3 regions of the Streptomyces boninensis genome follow, and region 3 is predicted to be linked to each of the others. Evidence: riboswitches for the same ligand, from Rfam matches in the RefSeq annotation. Region 3 holds a riboswitch; each other region holds the start of a gene.
The links. A riboswitch is a leader RNA that binds a small molecule or an ion and turns the genes downstream of it on or off. The one in region 3 is predicted to bind cobalamin.

Region 1 (6,742 bases), 890 kb from region 3:
CGCCTGTGGTGCGCTCTCCGGCTTCCATGCGCTCATCTCCTCCGGCACCACGCCGAAGATGGTCGAGAAGGAGCCGCAGGTCCGGATGATCGGCTACGGGTCGATGCTGATGGAGTCGTCGGTGGCCGTCATGGCGATCATCGCGGCCTGCGTGCTGGACCCGGGGCTGTATTACGCGATGAACTCGGCGCCGACCGTGATCGGCGAGACCGCGCAGTCGGCGTCGGAGGCGATCCGCGGCTTCGGCCATACGATCACCCCGGACCAGCTCGCCCATTACGCGGACTTGGTCGAGGAGAAGTCGCTGCTGTCGCGGACGGGCGGCGCGCCGACCTTCGCGATGGGGGTCGCGTTCATCTTCTCCGAGGTGACCGGGGACAGCCTGATGTCCTTCTGGTACCACTTCGCGATCATGTTTGAGGCGCTGTTCATCCTCACGGCGCTCGACGCCGGCACCCGCGTGGGCCGGTTCATGCTGCAGGACACCCTGGGCAACCTCTACAAGCCGCTGAAGCGGGTCAGCTGGTGGCCGGGCCTGGTCGCCACCAGCGCGGTCGTCTGCGGCCTTTGGGGTTACTTCCTGTGGGTCGGCGTCCGCGACCCACTGGGCGGGATCAACCAGCTCTTCCCGCTGTTCGGCATCTCCAACCAGCTGCTCGGCGCGGTGGCGCTCACCGTCTGCACCACCCTGCTGATCAAGTCCGGGCGGCTGAAGTGGGCCTGGGTGACCGGCGTTCCGCTGGCCTGGGTCGCCGTCGTCACGCTCACCGCGAGCTGGCAGAAGGTCTTCTCCGACGACCCGCGGGTCGGCTTCTTCGCGCAGGGCGATGTCGCGCAGAAGGGCATCGACTCCGGCGAGCTGAAGGGCAAGGCCCTCGACGACGCACACACCGTCGTCACCAACACGACGGTGGACGGAGTGCTTTCCGCGCTGTTCGCGATCCTGGTCGTCATCGTGATCGCCGACGCGGCGCGGGTCTGCATCAAGTCGATCCGCAATCCGGAATCCGTGGTCTCGCACGAGGAGCCGTACACCAAGTCCGAGTACGTCGCCCCGGCGCAGCTCTTCCCCACCAAGGAGGAGAAGGCGGAGCTGGCGGCGGCGGGCCTCGGCTCGGGCGGCGGCCGGATTCCGGCACCGCGTGACGTCACCGCCGACGAGGGGAGCTCCACATGACGGCAGCGCTCGTGAATGGCGCCTCGGCCGGCCGCAGGGCCGCGTCCAGGCTGTGGTGGTACGTAACGGAGCTGACCGGTGAGAACGCCTACGACCGGTATGTCGAACACCTCCGCAAAAACCACCCGGAGGCGGAGGTGCCGAGCCGCCGGGCGTTCGAGAAGGAGCGCATGGACGCCCGCGACGCGGACCCGCGGGAGGGCAACTGCATCTGCTGACGCGCTGGAGGCGCTGGAGGCGCTCGTGAAGGGCGTCTAGTCCGCTATTCGGACAGCTGGTGACGGCATCCGGTCCCTTGTTTTAGATTCACTCGCCACCTAAACCGAGTGATCGAATTCAAGGTACGGAGCCGCCCCCCATGTCCGAAGCCAAGGCATCCCCGCCCGGCAGGCAACCGGTCATCACGCCGACGCGCGTGGTGGCCGGGCTCTGCCTCTTCGCGCCGTTCATCGGCATCCTCTGGGTGAGCTCGTACGCGAAGATCCAGCCGACGCTCGGCGGGGTGCCGTTTTTCTACTGGTACCAGATGCTGTGGGTGTTCATCTCCGCGGTGCTGACCTCGGTCGCCTTCCTGCTGATCCGCCGTGAGCAGCGGACCCGCAAGGGGGGTGCGGGCGCATGAACGACGGCGTGAACGGCGTCGCGCTCGCCGTCTTCATCTTCTTCTTCGTCCTGGTCACCGTCATGGGCTTCCTCGCCGCCCGGTGGCGCAAGGCGGCCAACGAGAACAGCCTCGACGAGTGGGGCCTGGGCGGCCGCTCGTTCGGCACCTGGATCACCTGGTTCCTGCTCGGCGGCGACCTGTACACCGCGTACACCTTCGTCGCCGTCCCGGCGGCGGTCTACGCGGCCGGCGCGGCCGGCTTCTTCGCGGTGCCGTACACGATCCTCGTCTACCCGCTGATCTTCACCTTCCTGCCCCGCCTGTGGTCGGTCAGCCACAAGCACGGCTACGTGACCACCTCCGACTTCGTCCGCGGCCGCTTCGGCTCCAAGTCGCTGTCGCTGGCCGTCGCGGTCACCGGCATCCTCGCCACGATGCCGTACATCGCGCTGCAGCTCGTCGGCATCCAGTCGGTGCTCGACGTGATGGGCGTCGGCGGCGGCGAGGACACCAACTGGTTCATCAAGGACCTGCCGCTGCTGCTCGCCTTCGGCGTGCTGGCCGCGTACACCTACTCGTCCGGGCTGCGCGCGCCCGCGCTGATCGCCTTCGTCAAGGACACGCTGATCTACATCGTCATCGCGGTGGCGATCATCTACATCCCGATCAAGCTCGGCGGCTTCGACGACATCTTCGCCAAGGCGGGCGACGCCCTCGGCGCCACCAACCCGGCCACCGGCAAGCCCCGCGGCGAGGTCGCGCCCAGCGAGCCGGGCCACTGGACGTACGCCACCCTCGCCCTCGGCTCGGCCCTCGCCCTCTTCATGTACCCGCACTCGATCACCGCGACGCTCTCCTCGCGCAGCCGCGAGGTGATCCGCCGCAACACCACCATCCTGCCGCTGTATTCGCTGATGCTCGGCCTGCTGGCGCTGCTCGGCTTCATGGCCATCGCGGCCGGCATCAAGGTGGAGAACGGCCAGCTGGCGATCCCGCAGCTGTTCGAGAACATGTTCCCCGACTGGTTCGCCGGCGTGGCCTTCGCGGCCATCGGCATCGGCGCGCTGGTCCCCGCGGCGATCATGTCGATCGCCGCCGCGAACCTCTTCACCCGTAACATCTACAAGGATTTCATCCGCCCCAACGCCACCCCCGAGCAGGAGACCAAGGTCTCCAAGCTGGTCTCGCTGCTGGTCAAGGTCGGCGCCCTGGTCTTCGTCCTCGGCATGGACAAGACCGCGGCGATCAACATGCAGCTGCTCGGCGGCATCTGGATCCTGCAGACCTTCCCGGCGCTGGTGGGCGGCCTGTTCACGCGCTGGTTCCACCGCTGGGCGCTGCTCGCCGGGTGGGCGGTCGGCATGGCGTACGGGACGATCGCGGCGTACGGGGTCGCCTCGCCGACGCAGAAGCACTTCGGCGGCTCGTCGGACGAGATCCCCGGCATCGGCGAGATCGGCTACATCGGCCTGACGGCGTTCGTGCTGAACGTGGTGGTCACGGTGGTCGGCACGGTCATCCTGCGGGCGGCGAAGGCCCCGGCGGGCATCGACGAGACCTCGCCGGAGGACTACACGGCGGATGCCCCGGCGGCTGCCCCGGCCCGGCCCGCACCGGAGGCGGAGAAGGCCGCGTCGGGCGCGCACTGACGCGCACTGATGACCATCAGGGAGACTCGGCTCATGGACATCACCATCGCTCCCGCCACTCCTGCCGACTACGACCAGGTCGGCGACTTGGTCGCAGGCGTCTTTCTCGACGACGGCCTGCTCACCTTCGGCGAGAACGACAGCTACCTCGGCGTGCTCCGCGACTCCGCCAGCCGCGCCGCGAAGGCCGAGTTGCTCGTCGCGCGGGCGCAGGAGTCCGGCGAGATCCTCGGCTCGGTCACGTACGCGGCACCCGGCACCGCATACTCCGACCTCCGGGTCGCGGGCAGCGCCGAGTTCCGCATGCTGGTCGTGGCGCCGGCCGGGCGCGGCCGCGGCATCGGTGAGGCCCTGGTCCGGGCCTGCATCGAGCGCGCCCGCGAGCAGGGCGCGCGGAGCCTGGTGCTCTCCACCCAGGCACGCATGAAGTCGGCCCACCGGCTGTACGAACGGCTGGGGTTCGTCCGCACCCCGGAGCGCGACTGGAGCCCCGTCGCCGAGAGCGACCTCACACTGCTGACCTACGAGCTCGCCCTCTAGCTGACACTCCGACACAACATGTGGGGGGTGCGTGCGTTGGCGTACCCAAGATGTATGCTCGTGCTCGCTGCCGCAGCAGGGGAATCCGGTGCGAATCCGGAACTGTCCCGCAACGGTATGCGATGCCCGCGCATGCGCGGAAATCGCGAGTCCGAGCACCTGCCGGCAGCTGTCACCTGACGTCCGGGCCTCGTGGAATGGGCCGGCGGACGCCTATGTGGCGTGCCAAGCGCGACTTCGGCATGCCCGTAGGCCGCCCGTCGCGCCCCACCCCTCGCGGCCCACTGCCGAGCGAGGGAGAGCACCACCCGTGACCATCGCACCCTCCGCCCCCGCGGAACCTGCTTCAGCGGCGCCGGCCGAGGCCGACCGCGCCGGCGAGGCCCTGCTGCGCACCCTGACCGACCTCACCGCCGACCTCCCCGCCACCGACCCCGGCCGGGTCGCCGCGGCGGCGCTGCGCGGCCGCCATCCGGGTTCCGACGCGGCGGAGTTGCGCGACCTCGCCACCGAGGCCGCCGCCGGGCTCATCGGCGACGAGCCGGAGTACTCCCGCCTCGCCGCCCGCCTCCTCACCCGCGCCATCGCCGACGAGGCCGCGAGCCAGGGCGTGCAGACCTTCTCCGCCTCCATCGCCCTCGGCCACCGCGAGGGCCTGATCGCCGACTCCACCGCGGATTTCGTACGGACCCACGCCGCCCGCCTCGACTCCCTCATCGACGAGGCGCGCAACGACCGCTTCGGCTACTTCGGCCTGCGCACCGTCCACTCCCGCTACCTCCTCCGGCACCCGACCACGCGTCAGATCACCGAAACGGCCCAGCACTTCTTCCTCCGCGTCGCCTGCGGCCTCGCCGAGGACACCTCACCCCGCGCCCTCACCGAGGTCGAGGCCCTCTACGGCCTGATGAGCCGCCTCGACTACCTCCCCTCCTCCCCCACCCTCTTCAACTCCGGCACCCGCCACCCCCAGATGTCGTCCTGCTACCTGCTGGACTCCCCGCTCGACGAGCTCGACTCGATCTACGAGCGCTACCACCAGGTCGCGAAGCTGTCGAAGCACGCCGGCGGCATCGGCCTCCCGTTCAGCCGCATCCGCTCCCGCGGCGCCCTGATCCGCGGCACCAACGGCCACTCCAACGGCATCGTCCCGTTCCTGCGCACGCTGGACAGTTCGGTCGCCGCGGTGAACCAGGGCGGCCGCCGCAAGGGCGCCGCCAGCGTCTACCTGGAGCCCTGGCACGCCGACATCGAGGAGTTCCTGGAGCTCCGCGACAACACCGGCGAGGACGCCCGCCGCACCCACAACCTCAACCTCGCCCACTGGATCCCGGACGAGTTCATGCGCCGGGTGGCGGCCGACGAGGTCTGGTCGCTCTTCTCCCCGAGCGAGGTGCCGGAGCTGGTCGACCTGTACGGCGAGGAGTTCGACGCCGCGTACCGCAAGGCGGAAAAAGAGGGCCGCTACGACCGACAGCTCCCGGCCCGCCAGCTCTACGGCCGCATGATGCGCACCCTCGCCCAGACCGGCAACGGCTGGATGACCTTCAAGGACGCCGCCAACCGCGTCTCCAACCAGACCGCGGAGCCGGGCGCCGTCATCCACTCCTCGAACCTCTGCACCGAGATCCTCGAGGTCAGCGACGACGGCGAGACGGCGGTCTGCAACCTGGGGTCCGTAAACCTGGCGGCGCATCTGGACGCCGACGCGGGCGAGATGGACTGGGCGGCACTGGACTCCACGGTCCGTACGGCCGTCACCTTCCTCGACCGCGTGGTCGACATCAACTTCTACCCCACGGACCAGGCCGCCGCCTCCAACGAGCGCTGGCGCCCGGTCGGCCTCGGCATCATGGGCCTGCAGGACGTCTTCTTCAAGCTCGGCCTGCCCTTCGACTCACCATCCGCGAAGGCCCTCTCCACCCGCATCGCCGAGCGCATCATGCTCGCCGCCTACGAGGCCAGCTGCGACCTCGCCGAACGCCACGGCCCGCACCCGGCCTACGACCGCACCCGCGCCGCCCGCGGCGTCCTGCACCCGGACCACTACCCGGACGCGGCAGTCACCTGGCCGGACCGCTGGGACGCGCTGCGGGGGCGCGTCGCGGACACGGGCCTGCGCAACTCCCTCCTCCTCGCGATCGCCCCCACGGCGACGATCGCGTCGATCGCCGGCGTCTACGAGTGCATCGAGCCGCAGGTCTCGAACCTCTTCAAACGCGAGACTCTCAGCGGCGAATTCCTGCAGGTCAACGCCTACTTGGTGGCCGAGCTCAAGCGCCTCGGCCGCTGGGACGCGGCGACGCGGGAGGCGCTGCGGGAGGCGAACGGCTCGGTCCAGGACCTCGGCGGCCTGCCGGAGTCCCTAAAAGCCCTCTACCGCACCGCGTGGGAGCTGCCGCAGCGCGCGCTGATCGACCTGGCGGCTGCCCGTACGCCCTACCTGGATCAGGCGCAGTCGCTGAACCTCTTCATGGCGGCGCCGACGATCAACAAGCTCAGCAGCATGTACGCGTACGCCTGGCAGTCGGGCCTGAAGACGACGTACTACCTGCGCTCCCGCCCGGCGACCCGCATCGCGCAGTCGGCGCGCGCCACCACCGTCCCCCAGCAGGCCGAGTCCGACGAAGCCCTCGCCTGCTCCCTGGAAAACCCCGAGTCCTGCGAGGCCTGCCAGTAATGACCACCGCTGTCCAGACAAAGAACCTGCTCGACCCCGGCTTCGAGCTCACCCTCCGCCCGATGCGCTACCCGGAGTTCTACGAGCGCTAC
Region 2 (6,742 bases), 3.5 Mb from region 3:
TCCCGCCCGGCGCCTTCGACCTGATCACCGCCCACTATCTGCACACCCCCTACGACATGGACCGGGCGGCCGTCCTGCGCTCGGCCGCACACGCCCTGCGCCCGGGCGGGCGGCTGCTGGTCGTCGACCACGGCTCGACCGCGCCGTGGTCGTGGAACCAGGACCCGGACACCCACTACCCGAGCCCGCAGGACGTCGCCGCGGACATGGACCTCGACCCGGCGGCATGGACAGTCGAGCGCGCCGACGCGCCCCGCCGGACCGCGACCGGCCCTGACGGAAGTACCGCCGAGGTCACCGACCACGTCCTCCTCATCCGCCGCACCGCCTGAAAGGACCCCCCATGCCCAGCACCCCGCGCCGCACCCGCCGCCGCGACACCCCGCCGCCCCGTACCGGAAGCAGCGAGAGCGAAGTCCTGCGCGGATTCCTCGACTACCTCAGAACCTCGATCGCCGCGAAGGTCGACGGCGCCCCCGAACCGCAGGTGCGCACAGCCGCGGTCCCTTCGGGTACGAACCTCCTCGGCCTGCTCAACCACCTGACCTGCGTCGAGCGCGCGATCTTCCTCGGCGACAACGTCACCAGCTGGCCGGCGACCTTCCGGGCCGCGCCGGAGGACAGCGTGGCCGATGTCGTCGCCCGCTACCGGGACGCCGTCGAGCGTGCCAACGACGTACTCGACCAGTGCACCGACCTCGGCGCGCCGGTCCCCGGGCGCCAGTCCGGGCCCACCGCGCGCTGGGCCCTCACCCACATGATCGAGGAGACCGGCCGGCACGCGGGCCACGCGGACATCCTCCGCGAGCTCATCGACGGTGCGACCGGCCGCTGATGAGCCTCCTCAGAGCAGCGAGCAGTCGCCGCACTTTCCGCCGCCGGGGGTGCGATAGAAGAGGCAGCAGCTGCGGCGCTTGAAGCGCAGGTCGTACGGGCGGAGGTCGCCGGTGCCGCGGAGTTGGCCGGTGTTGAGCAGTTCGGTGGTGAGGGCGGTGACCGGGGTGCGGAGGTCCGGGCGGGAAGCCAGGAGCGCCTGGGCCGAGCCGACCAGCGCGGAGGCGGCGTTCCCCGCCAGCAGCCGCGGCGCGACCTTGACCCGCAGGCCGGCGGCGAGCGGGTCGAGGTGCTGCCGGAGCACCACGTCGTACAGCTGCGCCGCGAGCTCCGGCCCGGTCGCCGCCGGGAAGCCGGCGGCCGTCGGCAGCCGCAGCGCCGGACCGTTGTCTGCGCGCTGCAGGCCCGTCAGGTCGGGCACGATGCCGTGCACGACGGCGCAGCCCAGCACCGGCGACCAGAGGCGGGCGGCGTGGCCGAGCTGGACGATGGAGGCGCCGACGCGCAGTTCCCCGGTTTCGTAGCGGGCGGCGGTCCGCTCGACCAGGTCGGTGAAGCCGCGCCGGTACGTGTCCGCCACCGGGTGCCAGCCTTCGGCCGCACCACCAACGACCACGGTGAAGAACGGGCCCAACGACGCGATGTCGGCGAGGGCTTCGGCGGCGGCTGCCCGGTCCGCTTCAGGCATCGGCCCGGTCCAATCCGCCGAGCGCCGTGATCCGCGGGACCCCGGTGTCCGGATGCGGCGTGACCTCGGCCGCCACCCGGTAGACCGCCGCCAGCAGCTCCGCGGTGAGCACCTCGCCCGGCGTCCCGGACGCCACCAACCGGCCATCGTTCAGCACGCACACACGATCGCAGAACGCCGCCGCAAGGTTGAGATCGTGCAGCGCCACGAGCGTGGTCACGCCGAGCCGCCGGACCAACTGCAGGGCGTCCAACTGATGCCGCAGGTCGAGGTGGTTCGTCGGCTCGTCCAGCACCATCGTCCCCGCCTGCTGCGCCAGCGCCCGCGCGATGAGCACCCGCTGCTTCTCGCCGCCGGACAGCCGGTCGAAGGGCGCCCGCGCCAGGTCGGCGGCGTCCAGCTCCGCGAGCGACGCGAGGATGATCGCGCGGTCGTCGGCGTCGTCGCCCGCGAAGGCGCGCTTGTGCGGGGTGCGGCCCATGGCCACCACGTCGTACGTCGTGAGCTCGAAGTCGCCGCCGGTCTCCTGCAGGACCGCGGAGAGGCGGCGGGCGAGGTGCTTGGCGGGCAGCCGCCACACGTCGTCACCGTCCAGCAGCACCCGGCCCGAGGTCGGGCGCAGCGCACGGTAGACCGTGCGCAAGAGCGTGGACTTGCCCGCCCCGTTGGGCCCGACCAGGCCGATGACCTCGCCGGGCGCGGCCCGCAGCGACACGTCCCGTACCAGCGGACGATCATTCACCACGACCGTCACGCCTTCGATCTCCAGCACCGCGGGCTCCACCGTCATGCTGCCCTCCGCCGCATCAGCCACAGGAAGAACGGGCCACCGACCAGCGCCGTGAGGATCCCGACCGGGATCTCCTCCGGGCTCATCAGCGTCCGCGCCGCCAGGTCGGCGGCGATCAGGAAGGCCGCGCCGAGCAGCGCGGCGGCGGGCAGCGCCCGCCGGTGGTCGGCGCCCACCAGCAGCCGCACCACATGCGGCAGGATCAGGCCTACGAAACCGATCTGGCCGCTGACCGCGACGATCGCCCCGATCATCAGCGCGACCAGGGTGAAGATCGCCGCGCGGAAGCGGTGCACGTCCAGACCGAGGGCGGCGGCGGCCTCCTCGCCCGCCAGCAGCAGGTTCAGCGGGCGGCTGACGCCGAGCAGCACCGCCGTCCCGGCCAGCACTGCCACGGCCGGGATCCACACCATCGTCCAGGTGGTGCCGGCCAGCCCGCCGAGCATCCAGCGCAGCGCCGACTGCGTCTTGTGCGGGTCGTTGGAGGTGACGACGAGGAAGCTGGCCACGGCCGACAGCACCTCGGCCATGGCCACCCCGGCGAGCACCAGCCGCACCGTGGTCATCCGCCCGCCGGAACGGGCCAGGAAGTAGACGGCGATCAGCGCGGCCAGCGCACCGCAGAAGGCCGCCAGCGGCAGCGAGAACATGCCGAAGAACGTCAGGTTCAGCACCAGCACCAGCACGGCCCCGACGGTCGCCCCCGATGACACCCCCAGCAGCATCGGATCGGCGAGCGGATTGCGCACCAGCGCCTGCAGCGCCATCCCCGCCACCGACAGGCCCGCCCCGACCACGGCGCACATCAGCACCCGCGGCAGCCGTACGTCGACGACGATCGTCTCCCGCACCGGCGTCCACGCCGGGTCGGCCAGCGCCGGATGGATCCGGTGCAGCAGGATGCGCCAGACCTCACCGGCGGGCAGCCCGGTCGTGCCGACCATCAGGCCCGCGGTGGCCGCCACGACGACGAGGCCGCCGAGCGCGGCCAGCACGACGGCGTACGGCAGGACCCGGCGGCGCGGCCCCGCGGGCACCGGACGGACCTCCGCGGCCACCGGCGCCTGCGTCGCCTCACTCACCGTCGAAGCGCCCGGGATGCAGCTGCCGGGCGAGCGACTCCACGCCTGCCGGGGCGCGCACGCCCAGCAGCGTCGAGGACAGCGGCAGCACGGCGAAGCGCTTGTGCTTGATGGCCGGTACGTCCTTGAGCGCCGGGTTCGCCAGCAGGAACTTCTTCTTGTCGGCGACCGGCTGATCCCCGTAGTCGTAGATCACAATGACCTCGGGCGCCCGCTCGGCGACCTGCTCGAACGACACATCGCCGAAGGACTTGTCCAGGTCGGCGAAGAGATTCACGCCGCCCGCCCGCTTGATCATGTCGTTGCCGACCCCGGCGCCGCCCGCCGTAAAGGCGGTCTTGTCGCCGCTGTCGTAGACGAAGACGCGCGTCGGCTTCACCCCGTCGACCTTCGCCGCCACCGACTTCAGGGTGCCGTTCAGCTTCTTCAGCTCCCGCTCGCCCCGCTCCCGTACGCCGAAGACCTCGGCGACCTCGCGGATCTCCTTCGCCATGGTGGTCATCGTCACCGGTCCGTCGGCGCAGTCCTCGATATTGAGGCGGCTGGCGATGCCCGCCTTCTTCAGGGCCGCGCGGGAGCGGCCGTCCTCGTGGAAGGCGGAGTTGAAACCGCCGTAGACGAAGTCGGGTTCCGCCGCCAGCACCGTCTCGTACGACGGATACTCATCGGCCAGCACCTTGATCCCGCGGTACGCGTCCCGGTAACCGGGGAGGATCTTGTCGTCGAGATAGGCCGTGCCGACCATCGACTTCTGCAGCCCGAGGGCCAGCATGATCTCGGTGGTGTGCTGGTTCATGGAGACGGCGCGCTGTGGCGGCCGCTGATAGGTGGTCTTCACCCCGCAGTTGGTCTGCGTGACCGGAAAGCCCTTCGCGGGGGCGCCGGATGCGGTGCCACCCGCAGGGGCGGGGCTTCCGCAGGCGGAGAGCAGCAGGGCGGCGGCCGTCGCGGCCGCCGGCAGGGTGAGCGAGCGTATGCCCGTCATGCGGCAAATGCCTTCCTCCTCTGGGGAAATCCGCCCCAGTTCCAGTGAGGAGGCGACCGCGTGAGTCTCCTGGCTCTCGGGTCGTAGCCGCACCCGGCCTTCCCACCCGCGGCGCGGGCAGTGGCTGTTTCGGGCTGAGCTCGCCGATCACAGTGGCGGGACCGCGCCGGATTCACACCGGCTTCCTCGTTCCGCCGTCGCCTTGTCGCGGGCCACTATACGGCCCGCGGCCACGGCGCGTGCCCCCGGTCACCTGGCGCTCAAGTGGGACGCGATGAGTACCGCGGAAGCTGTGATGCGCACCTCCCGTCACGAGAGAGGAACCCAGCGATGGCAGTCACAGAACCCGGTGGCGCGGCAGCCCCGACGGCGGCCGGCGCCGCGCAGGCGGCGGGCGCGCTGCTCGAACTCGCGAATGGCTATGTGTACTCGGCCGCCCTGAACGCCGCCGCGCGCTTCGGCATCGCCGACCACCTGGTGGCGGGCCCGCGCACGGCGGCCGACCTCGCCGAGGCCGTCGAGGTGCACGCCCCGCACCTCTACCGGCTGCTGCGCTACCTCGCCACCAAGGGCGTCTTCCGCGAGGACGACGAAGGCCGCTTCCACCTCACCACGCTCGCCCAGCCGCTCCGCGCGGATGTGCCGATGTCGCTGCGCGACACCATCATCGTGCACGGGGAGCCCCCCTTCTGGGAGCCGGCGGGCCGCCTGCACGAGGCCGTACGGACCGGCACCACCGCCTTCGAGGTCCAGCACGGCATCCCGTTCTACGACTACGTCGCCGCCCACCCGGACTTCGGCAAGGCCTTCAACGCCAGCATGGCGTCGGTCTCCGAGGCGCTGAGCAATCACGTCGCCGGCGCGGTGGACGTCTCGGAGGCCAAGAGCGTCGTCGACGTGGGCGGCGGGCGCGGCGGCCTGCTGGCCGCGCTGCTGCGGCGCAATCCGCAGCTGACGGGGACCCTGTTCGAGCTGGAGAATGTGCTGGCCGGGCACGTACTCGACGTGCCGGAGCTGGCCGGCCGCTGGCAGACCGAGGCGGGTGACTTCTTCACCTCCGTCCCGGCGGGAGCCGACGTGTACTTCCTCAAGCACGTGCTGGCCAGCTGGCCGGACGAGCAGTGCGTACGGATCCTGCGCACCTGCCGCGAGGCGATGCCCGCGCACGCGCGGCTCGTGGTGGTCAACCCGATGATCCCGGCCGGCAACGACCCGCACCCGGGCAAGACGGTCGACATGCTGATGATGACCGTACTCAACGGGCGGAACCGCACCCGCGCCGAGCACGAGGAGCTGCTCACGGCCGCCGGGTTCGAGGTCGTGCGCTTCGCGGAGCCGTCGCCGCAGGCGGGCGTGCTCGAAGCGGTGCCCGCGACCTGAGCCGCTGGATCCCCTCCCAGCCCGCACCGCTATGCGGGCTGGGAGGGGATCCAGTCCCGCTGGATGCGCGGGGTCGCGATGCCGAGCGACTTCATGTGCTCCAGCGGGTTGCTGTATTCGCGGCTGCTGCTGATGCGGCCGTCGCGCAGCGTGAACCGGAGGATGAAGTGGTTGCGGTAATGGCCCTCCGTATAGCCGGGGAAGCGGATGGTGCCCTCGCCTTCGCACTCGACCCAGATCACCGACGGGTCCTGGGTCTCGTACAGGTGCACATCGGACCACTGCCAGTCGGGCAGCACCTCAAGGGCCAGCTCGCCGTGCCGCTTGAGATTCTCGCGGCCCGATACGACGATGGGCCGGCCGATGTCGGTGTAGAAGAGGGCGGTGGTGCCGTCCTCGGTGTAGAGGGTGTGCCGGCGGAGCCGGCTGTCCCGGTCGGAGCGCAGGTACCGCTCCACGACGTGCCTATTGCGGGCGGGTGACATGGCGGTCGTGCCTCCAGGCGGATCGCGGATTACGGCTGCAGCCTGCTGATCTCCCAGCCGCCGTCGGTGCGGTCGTAGCGCAGCCGCTCGTGCAGCCGGTCGGTGCCGTACTCCCAGAACTCGATGGCGGCCGGTTCGAGCCGGTAGCCGGCGAAGGTGGCAGGCCGCGGCAGCGGCCGCTCCGGCTCGCCCAGCCGCAGCGCCTCCGCCCGCAGCCGCGCGAAGTGGTCGAGGCCGTCCAGGGGCGTGCTCTGCCGGGAGACGGTCGTCATCGGATGCGTGAAGACCGGCCGCGCGTACCAGAGCGACTCCGCCTCGGCGTCGGACAGCCGGACCACCGGCCCGGCCAGGGTGATCTGCTGGCCGGTCTCCCGCCAGTACAGGACGCCGGAGGCCCACGGGTTCTCGGCGAGGTCGCGGCCCTTGCGGCTGTCGGCGTGGGTGATGAACACCAGCCCGGCGTCGGTCACTTTGGTGAAGGCAACGGTGCGCGAGGAG
Region 3 (6,742 bases):
CCTGATCGTCTCCGGCGGTCACACCTCACTGCTGCTGGTCCGGGATCTGGTGCGGGAGCCGATCCTGCACCTGGGCGACACCCTCGACGACGCGGCCGGGGAGTGCTTCGACAAGGTCGCGCGCGTCCTCGGCCTGCCGTATCCGGGCGGTCCCGCAATCGACCGCGCCGCCCGCGCGGGCGACGCGCGCGCCGTGGATTTTCCGCGCCCGCTCACCCGCCCCGGCGACGACCCGTACGCCTTCTCCTTCTCCGGCCTGAAGACGGCCGCCGCCCGCTGGGCCGAACGGCATCGCCTCCGCGGCATCGAGCCGCCGGTCGCCGACGGCGCCGCCGCCCTGCAGGAGGCCATCGCCGACGTGCTGACCCGCAAGGCGCTCGCGGCCTGCGCCGCCTACGACGTGAACACCCTGGTCGTGGTCGGCGGCGTGGCCGCCAACTCCCGGGTGCGCGCGCTGGCCGAGCAGCGCTGCACCGCCGCCGGGATCGAACTGCGAGTCCCGTCCATGACGCTGTGCACCGACAACGGGGCGATGATCGCCGCCGTCGGCGACCTGCTGGTCCGCGCCGGCGCCGAACCCGCCCCACTGGACGTCTCGATCGATCCCTCCGCCCCGCTTGACTACGCGGCTCTCACTCCGAGCGCAGCCCGCTCTGTCCCGCAGGCCGCCTGATGGCACCGGCCGTCCAGCTCGTCTCCGGACAGCGGCTGCTTTCCCACCTCGACGGCGTGCGCGCCGTCTACACCGATGCCTTCTGCGCCCCGCCCTGGAACGAGGATGCCGGGCAGGCGGACATCTATCTGCAGCGGCTGGTCTCCGATGTCGACCGCGACGGATTCACGGCCGCCCTGGCCCTGGACGGGGACACGGTCCTGGGCTGGGCAACAGCCTGGACAACCCCGGCTCCCTTCCCTGACGAGCGCAGCTATCCGCAGATAGCGGCCGCCCTCGGACAGCGACGCACGCAGGCGTGGCTGTGCGACGCCCGCGAGATCGACGAGCTGGCCGTAGCCGCGTCGGCCCGACGCACCGGTCTGGGAGGCCGGCTGCTGAGAGCGGTCACCTCCGGCCGGACCGACGGCCGCTGCTGGTTGATCACCTCCGTCCAGGCCGGACAGACCGTCGCCTTCTACGAGCGGGCCGGCTGGCTGCAGGTGACCCACCCCGCTCCCACCGGCAAGGGCTACGTCGCGCTCCTTGGACCGCGGCATCCGGCCCAGGCTCTCGCCCCGCGGCCCCTGTGACACCGCACCGCCCGGAACGGGCTCCGCTCCCGACGGCCGGAGCGGCAAGGCAGCCGCCCCGGCCAGGATCGATGCGTCCCGCAGGTCAGGAGGTGGCGGTTCCCAGCTCCGTGCGGACGGTGCGGGCCGCGCTGACCAGGTTTTCCAGTGAGGTGCGGGTCTCGGGCCAACCGCGGGTCTTCAGGCCGCAGTCGGGGTTGACCCACAGCCTCGCGGCGGGGATTGCCTTGAGGCCGGTGCGCAGCAGCTCCGCGGCCTCGTCCGCGCCCGGGATACGGGGTGAGTGGATGTCGTAGACGCCCGGTCCGGCCTCGCGCGGGTAGCCGTGCTCCGCCAGTTCGTAGGCGACCTGCATGTGGGAGCGGGCCGCCTCCAGGCTGATCACGTCCGCGTCGAGGTCGTCGATCGCCTGCACGATGTCGCCGAACTCGGCGTAGCACATGTGCGTGTGGATCTGCGTCTCCGGGCGCACTCCGGCGGTCGTCAGGCGGAAGGACTCCGTCGCCCAGTCCAGGTAGGCGGCGTGGTCCGCGGCGCGCAGCGGCAGCGTCTCGCGCAGCGCGGGCTCGTCGACCTGGATCACCGACGTGCCGTTCGCCTCCAGGTCGGTCACCTCGTCGCGCAGGGCGAGCGCGACCTGGCGGGCGGTGTCGCCGAGCGGCTGGTCGTCGCGTACAAAGGACCAGGCGAGCATCGTCACCGGGCCGGTGAGCATGCCCTTGACGGGGCGGTCGGTGAGGGACTGGGCGTACGACGTCCAGCGCACCGTCATCGGCTCGGGCCGGGAGATGTCGCCGGCCAGCACCGGCGGGCGGACGTAGCGGGTGCCGTAGGACTGCACCCAGCCGTGCTGGGTGGCCAGATAGCCGGTGAGCTGCTCGGCGAAGTACTGCACCATGTCGTTGCGTTCGGGCTCGCCGTGCACGAGGACGTCGACGCCGGTCTTCTCCTGGAAAGAGATGACGTCGCGGATCTCGTTCTTGATGCGGTCCTCGTACGCGGCCGTGTCGATCCGGCCGGCGCGCAAGTCGGCGCGGGCCGTGCGCAGCTCCGTGGTCTGCGGGAACGAGCCGATGGTCGTGGTCGGCAGCAGCGGCAGGTTCAGGTGGGCGCGCTGGGCGGCGGTGCGGTCGGCGTACGGCTGCGTGCGGCGGCCGTCGGCGTCGGTGACGGCGTCGACGCGGGCCCGTACCGCCGGGTCGCGGGTGATGGGAGAGGTGGCGCGGGAGGACAGCGCGGCGCGGTTTGCGGCGAGCTCTGCCGTGATCGCGTCCGTGCCGCGCGCGAGGCCCTTGGCCAGCGTCGCGATCTCTGCGGTCTTCTGCCGGGCGAAGGAGAGCCAGCGCAGGATCTGCGGGTCGATGTCGCGCTCCAGAGCCGCGTCCAGCGGTACGTGGAGGAGCGAGCAGGAGGCCGCGACGTCGACACGGTCCGCAAGGCCGAGCAGGGTGCCGAGGGTGGTCAGTGACTTCTCCAGATCGCCCACCCAGATGTTGCGGCCGTTGACGACGCCGGCGACCAGCCGCTTGCCGGGCAGTCCGCCGGCGGCGGCGAGCGCGTCCAGGTTGCCCGCCGCGGCCTCGGTGAAGTCCAGCGCCAGGCCGTCGATCGGCGCCTTGGCCAGCACCGGCAGGGCATCGCCGAGCCGGTCGAAGTACGAGGCGACCAGCAGCTTCGGGCGGTCGGTGAGGGCGCCGAGGTCTCGGTAGGCGCGCGCGGCGGCGTTCAGCTCGGCCGGGGTGCGGTCCTGCACCAGGGCGGGCTCGTCGAGCTGCACCCACTCGGCACCGGCGGCCCGCAGATCCGCGAGCACCTCGGCGTAGACGGGCAGCAGCCGGTCCAGGAGGGTGAGCGGGTCGAAGTCCGCGGCCACGCCGGGCGCCGGCTTCGACAGCAGCAGATACGTGACCGGGCCGACCAGGACCGGGCGGGCGGTCAGGCCCTGGGCGAGGGCCTCCTTGAACTCCGCGACCTGCTTGCCGGAGTCGGCGGTGAAGACCGTGTCCGGGCCCAGCTCGGGCACCAGGTAGTGGTAGTTGGTGTCGAACCACTTGGTCATCTCCAGCGGCGCCACCTCCTGGGTGCCGCGGGCCATCGCGAAGTAGCCGTCGAGCGCGTCGGCGGCGACCGCGTCCCGGTGCCGCTCGGGGATGGCGCCGACCATGACGGTGGTGTCCAGGACGTGGTCGTAGTACGAGAAGTCGCCGGTGGGGACCTCGTCGATGCCGGCGTCGGCCAGCTCCTGCCAGTTCTGGCGGCGCAGGCTGGCGGCGGTGGCGCGAAGGGCGTCGGCGGTGCCGCGGCCCTTCCAGTAGCCCTCGATCGCCTTCTTGAGTTCCCGGTTCTGGCCCTGGCGGGGGTAGCCGTACACGGTGGCCCGTGCTGCCGCGGCTGCGGTCTTGGTGGTCACGGAGTTCTCCTTCGAGAGACGTATCCCTGTCGATCCCGTGGACCGGAAGGACGCGAAGGAGCAGCGAAACCAGCGGACGACCGCGCGGCAAAGGCGAGCCGAGTCCTGCCTGGTATGTACGCCGACCCGCCCTCGAGGTCACCGGGATATCCGCGCGCGGGACGGCCCGTACGCGGACAGCGGGCAGGTCTTCGGACTCGCGGGCACGTCCTCGTCGCGTCTTACGACTACGACGCGGACACCTACTGGCCGTCGCTTCCCGGGCCCGATGCAATCGGACCCAGTGCTTCATTGACGGCGGTCGTTCCCGCTCACCGCTGCGGGGCAGTCCCGGATTCCCACCGGGTTCCCTCTTACGGCACCCCGCCTGGCGGACGGGGCGAACCAGCTGCGCCTGCCAGCGTACGGGGCCGGCACTCCGTAACGGCACACTGAGGCAATCAAGGAGAACAACGTCACAGCTGTGCCCACTCCTGCTCACTTGTCAACTGTCCTAGCATCCGAACATGACGGTCCTGCCCGACGACGGGCTCTCCCTGGCGGCCGAGTTCCCCGGTGCGACGCATGCTCAATGGCAGCACCTCGTCTCCGGCGTGCTGCGTAAATCCGGGAAGGAAGTCCCGGACGCCGAGGTCGAGGCGGCGTTGTCCACCGGTGTGGAGGACGGGCTGCGGGTTCTCCCGCTGTACGCGGCGGGCGAGGGCGCACCGGACCCGGGTCTGCCCGGCTTCGCGCCCTTTGTCCGCGGCGGCCGCGCCGAGGGAAACACGACCGGCGGCTGGGATGTGCGCCAGCAGCACGCGGTCGCCGACGGCGGTTCCGTGCTCGCCGACCTGGAGAACGGCGTCACCTCCCTGTGGTGCACGGTCGGCGCCGACGCGATCCCCGTGGCGTCGCTGACCGACGCCCTCGACGGCGTCTACCTGGACCTGGCACCCGTCGTTCTCGACGCGGGCGCCGAGACGGAGGCCGCCGCCCGGGCGCTGTTCGCGCTGTACGCCGCGCAGGGCGTGGCCGACACCGCGGTACGGGGCAACCTGGGCGCCGATCCCCTCGGTTGGGAGGCGCGTACCGGCGCGGCGCACGACATCGCACCTGCCGCGGAGCTGGCCGAGCGGTGCGCCGGGCGCTATCCGGGGATGCGGGCATTGACCGTGGACGCCCTCGCCTATCACGAGGCGGGCGGCTCGGCGGCGCAGGAGCTGGCCTGCTCGCTGGCGACTGCGGTCGGCTATCTGCGCGAGCTGACGGCGGCCGGACTCGGCGTCGAACAGGCGTGTGCCCAGCTGGAGTTCCGCTACGCCGCCACCGCCGACCAGTTCCTGACCATCGCGAAGCTGCGCGCGGCCCGCAGGCTGTTCGCCCGGGTGGCCGACGTGTGCGGCGCGCCGCAGGCGGGCGCCCAGCGGCAGCACGCGGTGACCTCGCCGGTGATGATGAGCGGCCGCGACCCTTGGGTGAACATGCTGCGTACCACCGTCGCCGCGCTCGCCGCCGGGGTGGGCGGGGCGGAGGCCGTCACCGTGCTGCCGTTCGACCACGCGCTGGGGCTGCCGGACGGGTTCGCCCGCCGGATCGCCCGTAACACCTCGACCATCCTCATCGAGGAGTCGCATCTGGCCCGGGTGATCGATCCGGCCGGGGGTTCCTGGTACGTGGAGCGGCTGACCGACGAGCTCGCCCACGCCGCCTGGGGCTTCTTCCAGGAGATCGAGCGGGCCGGCGGGCAGGCGGCGGCGCTGCGCTCCGGCATGATCCGCGAGCGGCTGGCCGAGACCTGGGCAGCGCGCAGCAGCAAGCTCGCCACCCGGCGTGAACCGGTCACCGGGGTCAGCGAGTTCCCGAACCTCGCGGAGCAGCCGGTCGTCCGCGCCCCCGCACCCCAGGCGCCCGGCGGCGGGCTGCCGCGGGTGCGCCGGGACGAGGCGTACGAGGCGCTGCGGGCCCGCTCCGACGCCCACCTGGCGGCCACCGGCAGCCGGCCCCGTATCCACCTGGCCGCGCTCGGCCCGGCCGCCGCCCACACCGCCCGGCTCACCTTCGCCGCCAACCTCTTCCAGGCCGGCGGCATCGAGACCGTCACCGACGGCACCTTCGCGGAGAGCGGGGCGGTCGAGGCGTGCCTGTGCTCCAGCGACGGCGTGTACGAGGAGGAGGCGGAGGCTGCCGCGCAGACGCTGCGGGAGGCCGGGGCCCGGCACGTCTTCCTCGCCGGTCGCCCCGGTTCGTACGCGGGTATCGATAGCTATGTCTTCTCCGGTTGTGACGCCGTCGCGGTGCTCTCGGCCGCGCTGGACCGTATGGGAGTGTCCCGATGACCATCCCCGACTTCTCCTCGGTCGAGCTGGGGGCGCCCGCCGCGGCCGGTGGGCCCGACGAGTGGCGCGGCGCGTTCAAGAAGGCCGCCGACGGCGCCGACCTGCTCTGGGAGACGCCGGAGGGGATCACGGTCAGGCCGCTGTACACCGGGCAGGACCTGGAGGGCCTGGACTTCCTGGAGACCTATCCGGGCATCGCGCCGTATCTGCGCGGCCCGTATCCGACGATGTACGTCAACCAGCCCTGGACGATCCGGCAGTACGCGGGTTTCTCCACCGCCGAGGAGTCCAACGCCTTCTACCGGCGCAACCTGGCCGCCGGCCAGAAGGGCCTGTCGGTCGCCTTCGACCTGCCCACGCACCGCGGCTACGACAGCGACCACCCGCGGGTGACCGGCGACGTCGGCATGGCGGGCGTCGCGATCGACTCGATCTACGACATGCGGCAGCTCTTCGACGGCATCCCGCTGGACAGGATGACGGTCTCGATGACGATGAACGGCGCCGTGTTGCCGGTGCTGGCGCTGTACATCGTGGCGGCGGAGGAGCAGGGGGTGCCGGCGGAGAAGCTGGCAGGGACCATCCAGAACGACATCCTCAAGGAGTTCATGGTCCGTAACACCTACATCTATCCGCCGAAGCCGTCGATGCGGATCATCTCCGACATCTTCGCCTTCACCTCGCAGAAGATGCCGCGCTACAACTCGATCTCCATCTCCGGCTATCACATCCAGGAGGCCGGGGCGACGGCCGATCTGGAGCTGGCGTA

Region 1: another riboswitch for cobalamin. It lies ahead of ACNNMR_RS29435 (ribonucleoside-diphosphate reductase subunit alpha); the one in region 3 lies ahead of metE (5-methyltetrahydropteroyltriglutamate--homocysteine S-methyltransferase).
Region 2: another riboswitch for cobalamin. It lies ahead of ACNNMR_RS40500 (ABC transporter substrate-binding protein); the one in region 3 lies ahead of metE (5-methyltetrahydropteroyltriglutamate--homocysteine S-methyltransferase).

What each region holds. Positions count from the first base shown of each region.
Region 1 covers NZ_CP183837.1:6,409,755-6,416,496, reverse strand. Annotated here, with positions in the region: gene ACNNMR_RS29460 (carbon starvation CstA family protein) at 1-1,177, shown strand, start outside; gene ACNNMR_RS29455 (YbdD/YjiX family protein) at 1,174-1,395, shown strand; gene ACNNMR_RS29450 (DUF3311 domain-containing protein) at 1,536-1,799, shown strand; gene mctP (monocarboxylate uptake permease MctP) at 1,796-3,430, shown strand; gene ACNNMR_RS29440 (N-acetyltransferase family protein) at 3,464-3,970, shown strand; cobalamin riboswitch at 4,012-4,152, shown strand; gene ACNNMR_RS29435 (ribonucleoside-diphosphate reductase subunit alpha) at 4,281-6,650, shown strand; gene ACNNMR_RS29430 (ribonucleotide-diphosphate reductase subunit beta) at 6,650-6,742, shown strand, end outside.
Region 2 covers NZ_CP183837.1:8,989,335-8,996,076, forward strand. Annotated here, with positions in the region: gene ACNNMR_RS40475 (class I SAM-dependent methyltransferase) at 1-332, shown strand, start outside; gene ACNNMR_RS40480 (DinB family protein) at 344-835, shown strand; gene ACNNMR_RS40485 ((2Fe-2S)-binding protein) at 845-1,522, opposite strand; gene ACNNMR_RS40490 (ABC transporter ATP-binding protein) at 1,515-2,312, opposite strand; gene ACNNMR_RS40495 (FecCD family ABC transporter permease) at 2,309-3,349, opposite strand; gene ACNNMR_RS40500 (ABC transporter substrate-binding protein) at 3,387-4,379, opposite strand; cobalamin riboswitch at 4,442-4,570, opposite strand; gene ACNNMR_RS40505 (methyltransferase) at 4,710-5,759, shown strand; gene ACNNMR_RS40510 (PhzA/PhzB family protein) at 5,789-6,244, opposite strand; gene phzG (phenazine biosynthesis FMN-dependent oxidase PhzG) at 6,274-6,742, opposite strand, start outside.
Region 3 covers NZ_CP183837.1:5,517,677-5,524,418, reverse strand. Annotated here, with positions in the region: gene tsaD (tRNA (adenosine(37)-N6)-threonylcarbamoyltransferase complex transferase subunit TsaD) at 1-673, shown strand, start outside; gene ACNNMR_RS25240 (GNAT family N-acetyltransferase) at 673-1,245, shown strand; gene metE (5-methyltetrahydropteroyltriglutamate--homocysteine S-methyltransferase) at 1,331-3,655, opposite strand; cobalamin riboswitch at 3,820-4,059, opposite strand; gene ACNNMR_RS25230 (methylmalonyl-CoA mutase family protein) at 4,162-5,973, shown strand; gene scpA (methylmalonyl-CoA mutase) at 5,970-6,742, shown strand, end outside.